Regions from separate parts of the Bacillus cereus group sp. N8 genome, predicted to be linked through region 1. Evidence: riboswitches for the same ligand, from Rfam matches in the RefSeq annotation. Region 1 holds a riboswitch; the other holds the start of a gene.

Region 1 (3,179 bases):
ATAAGCAAATCCAGCTACAAAAATACGATTGATAAATCCTTTTAAAATAGCAGGCATGCCCCACCACCATATCGGATATATGAAAAGAAGAGTATCCGCCGCTTTCACTAATTCTCTATATCGCTTCGTCTCTTCTTCATATAGTAAATCCCGTCTTTTTTTCTCTTCATTAAATACAAGCACTGGATCAAATTGTTCTTTATATAAATCAAGTAGCGTAACAGAATGATTTGTTTCCCCAAGTCCTTTTTGCACATGCTCTAAAATCGCTGCGTTAAAGCTTGAAGGACTAGGGTGAGCGTATATAATTAGTACGTTCACTACAAAGCAACTCCCCTCTACAGTTAAATCTTCCCTTTCTTTAACATCGTCTCTACGATTTGGACATTTTTTGAACTTTGTAACAAACGATTTAGTACTGTTAGTAATTCTTCTTTTTCTAAACCTTTCAGTTGTTCTTTAACTGTACTCTCACCAGCATCTTGAATATCATACACAACTGCCGCCATATGCTTACAATAATTTTCATTCGGACACTCGCAGCTGCTTTTTGTAAAATCAGTAAGGTCAATAATTACTTCATAGTTTCCTGCATTTCCAGTAACGAAAGCAAATACTTTCTTGTCTTGTATTTCAACATCTTCTACATGTCCCTCTTCATAATATTCATAACCTTTATCTATAATGTACTTTGGAATCCATTTCGTTATATCTTTTAATAAGTAAGCGTACATCCTATCACCTCTTCCTTTAATTCCCTTTTGACTTCAAAAACCCCACATGTTATTCTAATTACTGTCAAGTAGCGAGTCTACGTGACAAAACGACTGACACCTATTCGGCGAAGGTGTCTCTTTTATTTGCAGCCGATAATGAAGTGCCTCTTTCAGGCACATTCAATCTTTGACACTACACACTCAACACCATTCCCTTGTATCAGGCTGCTTTAGCAGTCTTTTACACTACATACTTCAAAAAAAAAGAGAGCCTAGCTCCCTTTTCCCGCTTTATAAAATACCCCTTTTTCAGCATAGCGATATTCATCATCAGCTAAAGTAATTTTCCCATCCAGTTTGAGTTCATCTAATAGTCTTGATAAATAAAATTGATGTAACATTTTTTTCGTGAATTTTCCTTCATGATGCGAAACGATATGTTCTTGAATATCTAACAATGATATTGGCTTATCTTGCTCTATCATATATTCATAAACTGTACTACGCAGTTTTACGTATTTTTCGAGTGTCACAGTACTTCGCAACCCCTTTCTTCTTATTATATGTTTTCGTAATCGGTTTTTTTGCAACAAAAAAACCTCTCCGATAAGAAGAAGTTACGTATATCTTCGTCTTATCTCCCAGAACAAAAATGTTCTGCTGGAATTAGCACCTGCATCGCGGTTGCTGGGTTTCATCGGGCCAGTCCCTCCACCTCTCTGGATAAGAAAATATTCACTTTATAATAAACTATACGTAATTTCATTTTAATTGTCAAATAAATATAACAAATTATATTTTTCTCCTCAGTGTTCATACTACATGTATATGAGTAAAAAAGGAGGACTATGAAATGTATCAAAACGCCCGCGGATATGTACAAGATTCTTTTCAATCATTAAAAGAAGCAAAACATTGTTTAGAAGAAGCACTACAAACAGTTGAAAAAGATTTTAATCGCGCACGTATTGAACAATCCCTTTACGCCGTAGAGCAAGCATTGCAAAGATGTGATTATACCGTTCACATTTTAGAAAAAGATTGAAAACTTCCCATCAATAGATGGGAAGTTTTTTCAAATGGCATACTTCATTATTATTGCCGTTATGATTAAAAAATATACAGAATTAACAATTTCTAAAACCCCTACTTTTAATATAGAAATTTTTTTACCATACAATATAATTGCTCGAATGACACTTGGTACGAATATAAGAGAACACCATGGATTGATAGCAAATACAATTACCGTCAATACAATATGATACCCCCAAGATATGAGACGATACTTCGGATTATTTTTCTCACGAATCATTGTTTTCACATAAAACGTACTTCCTAAAAAATACAAAAATGAAATAAGCGCAATGAATACTGCGGTTTTATCGATTTGCTTCATTGAAAAATAATAACTTATTAAACCACCTATACAAAACACTATAATCGCACAAATATCATTTAGTAATGCTCGTTCATTTTTTTGACGAGCGTAATACATATTTACAATAAACAATGGAATCATTAATACTGCGAATAAAAGAATTCGCCATTCATATAATAAAGAAATCATCCCAAATACGAATGCAATGATAGAATAAACAATTGTAGCGTGTAGAAACTCTTTGTTTCGTCTTTTCCTTATGTACATAAGAAATGGATACGTAGCTAAATAGATAAAGAACCACGCTAAAAACAGTGGGATATGATAGAAAGTAGGGTTCCCAAGTATGACACTTAATAGAAATGGTATAACAAGCATAGCCCATGCACCATGTTGCTTCGGAATAACTAACTTCATTAACTATACACCTCCTCTTTGAAAATAATTCTCACCTAATATTATACAAATATTTTTATATAATAGCCGACTTATATTGGATCTATTTTTTGACAATAAAAAAATGCTCCTTACAATATGTAAGAAGCATGAAAGAGGCAAACGAATATGTAAGTCGCGACCCTACCTTATATGAGTATGCTTTTCTATGTCACGTTATGCTCATCTAATATACCGTATTTCTTTTTAAATCTTGTGAGGATCGTAATCCATGACGTACTAAATAACAGCAGGAAAATAACATTCGATATCGCGTGACTAAGATCGAAAGAAAAACTTGCGACATAGTAAGCAATAACTGTTTCCCAAGTTGCTTCCTGTATAAAACCGAGAAGACCCCAGAAATTCATAATCCAGCCAAATAAAAATCCAACGACGAATCCGTACAACAGTCTCCCCCACAGTTTTTTCATCAAAAATGTATTTCGGAGTAATCCCGCTATAAATCCGATCATACCCCAAGAGAACATTTGCCACGGCGTCCACGGACCTTGTCCTAAAAAAATATTAGATACAATGGCCGCCGTTGCCCCGATCATAAAGCCAGTTTCACTTCCAAAAACAATTGCAGAAACGATAATGACAAAGGAAGTCGGTTGTACACTCGGTAATATCGAAAATGGTAC
Region 2 (3,179 bases), on a different contig from region 1:
ATGAAACGGTTAAAATCGGAGAGTACTCTGAGGATTTCAAGGCGTATGTTAGAGTATTCGAAGTAATACTTTCAGGTTCAATCTTCTTATTAGTAAAAGAATATTTTAGGAATTACTCAATGAAGCCATTTATGTTTAAGGGAATACAAGTTTTATCTGCTTTTTCATTTGGTGTGTATTTAATGCATAATTTAGTAGTTGTATATATTGGGAATAAATTAAATCTTTGGCCAGCACAATCAATTTGGATGTTACTGGCTGCTTTCATAATAATTACGGCTATAACAATGATAGCAATTATAATTTTTGCAAGTATGAAAATCACATGTTATCCATTAACAGGAATGAGCTTTAAGGAAGCTTCTCGTACATGTAATATTCAATTTTTATGGAAAAATTGGACTCAATCAAAAGATAGTAAAAATGATAATGTATCAATGTAAATAATTAGTAAGGTTGTTATAGATATAATATGAATTCTTAAAAATAGGGCATAAATAGATGGTAAATATACTATGATATAGTCGAAAAAAATCCTTTTGAATTTTCAAAAGGATTTTTTTCGTTGTACAAACTCTTTTGTGCTAAGTATTTCAGCATATATATTATTCAAACTCGCCAAAATTGTATTATGAATATAAACAGCTGGTATAGTAGCATTCTTAAATGAAAGATCTTTTGTAGCACAAGCATCGTGTATTAGGGTACAGTGAAAGCCAAAATCAAAAGCAGCCCTTACCGTAGCATCAATACACATATGGGTCATCATCCCGCATATTACGACGTGCTCAATTCCTGAATGTTGTAATCGTTCTAGAAGATTAGTTTCTCGGAAGCTATTTGGATAATGTTTAAGGATAACGGTTTCCTCTCTAAGTGGACGGACATTTTCGTGAATATGGACACCTTCTGTATTGGGTAGGAAAAAAGTAGCGTTATCTTTTATAGCTACATGCTGGATATGAAAAATAGGTTCGTTTCTTATTCTAAAATGTTGCAGTAGCTGATTAGCATATTCACTTGCTTCTACTGGATTACGTAATTCCATCTTTCCATTTGGAAAATAGTCATTTTGAATATCGACGAGCAAAAGGGCTGTTTTCATATATTCATCTTCCTCCGAGTTTCATATTCAAATAATGTTATTCAATTCATAGAGAGGATTCTCCTTTTAAAAAATATGAGTGAGGAGAATTTAACATAACATTGTATTGTGAATTTTTATTTAAAAATTTTAATAGAGAAATAATTAATATTTTTCCGAAAAATGTATTGACTCTTATTATTCTGAGTTCTATAATGAGAATTAATTAAATGATAATTAAATCGATACACTCTTATCCAGAGAGGTGGAGGGACTGGCCCTACGATACCTCAGCAACGGATTTTTTAATACCGTGCTAATTCCAGCAAGCTTAAAGTAAGCTTGGAAGATGAGAAGATGTGAACGAGTACATATAAGTGCTCTCCTTCTTATCTTTTACAAGTGATAAGAAGGGGAGCACTTTTTATTTTACCTCGAAAGCTCTACTTTAAGTTTTACAGCATATAGGAGGGAAGAAAATGATTTCTTTTAACAATGTAAGTAAAGTATATGAATCAGGTGGGCAATCTGTTCATGCAGTGGAGGATGTAACGCTATCAGTTGAAAAGGGCGAAATTTTTGGCATTATCGGATTTAGTGGTGCTGGAAAGAGTACGTTATTACGTCTAGTAAACATGCTAGAGAGACCAACTGCGGGAACGATTTCAATAGATGATAAAGATATTACATCATTATCGACGAAAGAATTACGGAAATTAAGACAAAGAATTGGGATGATTTTTCAAAGTTTTAATTTATTTAATTCAAGAACAGTGTTTGGAAATATTGCATATCCATTAAAGTTAGCGAAATTGCCAAAGAATGAAATAAAAGAAAGAGTAACTGAATTACTAAAATTTGTTGGTTTAGAAGATAAAGCAAACTATTATCCAGAGCAGTTATCAGGCGGACAAAAACAGCGCGTTGGGATTGCAAGAGCACTGGCGACATCACCGGATATTCTCATATGTGATGAGGCAACATCAGCTTTAGATCCAGAAACAACGACAGAAATTCTGAACTTATTAAAGAAAGTAAATCGAGAATATAATTTAACGATTCTACTTATTACACATGAAATGCACGTAGTGAAAGAAATTTGTCACCGTGTAGCTGTAATGGAGAAGGGGAAAGTTATTGAAGAAGGAAAACTATTTGACGTTTTCACACAACCAAAAACAAAAACAACTCAAAACTTTGTACGTTCTGTTATTAATGATCACTTACCAGACAGTGTTCTAGCGAAAATTCAAAATGGTGGACAAATTTATCGCTTAACATTTACTGGTGAGGAGACAGGGCAGCCAGTACTATCTTATATCGCGAAGAACTATAGCGTCGATGTAAATGTATTGTACGGAAATATTATTGAACTTCAAAATGTGCTATTTGGAAATCTTCTTGTAGAATTGCAAGGTGAACAGAAGGAAATTCAAAAAGCGTTACAACATCTAAGACTGCAAGTGCAGCTGAAGGAGGTAGAAGCTCATGCGAGTTGATTGGAGTATATTTTGGCCCCGCATATTAGATGCGACGGGGGATACCCTCTTAATGGTAATTGTAACTCTTATATTTGCTACAATTCTTGGTATACCTCTAGGTTTACTATTATATGTAACAAGGAAAGGAAACTTTTTAGAAAATAAATGGGTCTTTTCTATTCTTAATATCATAATTAATACAATTCGTCCGGTTCCATTCATTATCTTTTTAGTAGCTTTAAGCCCACTAACAAGAAGTGTTATCGGAACGACGATTGGAACAGCAGCAGCAATCTTCCCAATGACGTTAGTTGCATCAATTGGTATTGCTAGAATGGTTGAAACAAATCTTGTTTCTGTTCCGAAAGGGGTAATTGAAGCAGCGCAAGCAATGGGAGCTTCACCAATTAGAATTGTTTTTGAAATTCTTGTGCCAGAAGCGTTAGCGCCATTAATCTTAGGTGTTACGTTTATGACAGTTGGTTTAATTGAATTTTCTGCAGTTGCTGGGCTTGTCGGTGGTGGCGGTCTTGGTGACTTAGCAATGACATATGGTTATCAACGTTTTGATACGTCAGTTATGTTCGTAACGGTTGTTTTACTTATTATTCTCG

What was found. Region 1 has a riboswitch for S-adenosylmethionine ahead of JDS80_RS06360 (hypothetical protein). Riboswitches for the same ligand answer to the same signal wherever they lie in the genome.
Positions count from the first base shown of each region.
Region 2: it holds a riboswitch for S-adenosylmethionine, as region 1 does, so the genes downstream of both, JDS80_RS13810 (methionine ABC transporter ATP-binding protein) here and JDS80_RS06360 (hypothetical protein) in region 1, are expected to answer to the same signal.

Region 1 is NZ_JAEHBK010000003.1:8,709-11,887, forward strand. It holds gene JDS80_RS06350 (NAD(P)H-dependent oxidoreductase) at 1-321, opposite strand, end outside; gene JDS80_RS06355 (SWIM zinc finger family protein) at 345-734, opposite strand; gene JDS80_RS06360 (hypothetical protein) at 989-1,309, opposite strand; SAM riboswitch class I at 1,348-1,446, opposite strand; gene JDS80_RS06365 (hypothetical protein) at 1,570-1,761, shown strand; gene JDS80_RS06370 (YwiC-like family protein) at 1,792-2,514, opposite strand; gene JDS80_RS06375 (ECF transporter S component) at 2,700-3,179, opposite strand, start outside.
Region 2 is NZ_JAEHBK010000007.1:207,225-210,403, reverse strand. It holds gene JDS80_RS13820 (acyltransferase) at 1-443, shown strand, start outside; gene JDS80_RS13815 (cysteine hydrolase family protein) at 548-1,105, opposite strand; SAM riboswitch class I at 1,335-1,440, shown strand; gene JDS80_RS13810 (methionine ABC transporter ATP-binding protein) at 1,564-2,583, shown strand; gene JDS80_RS13805 (methionine ABC transporter permease) at 2,573-3,179, shown strand, end outside.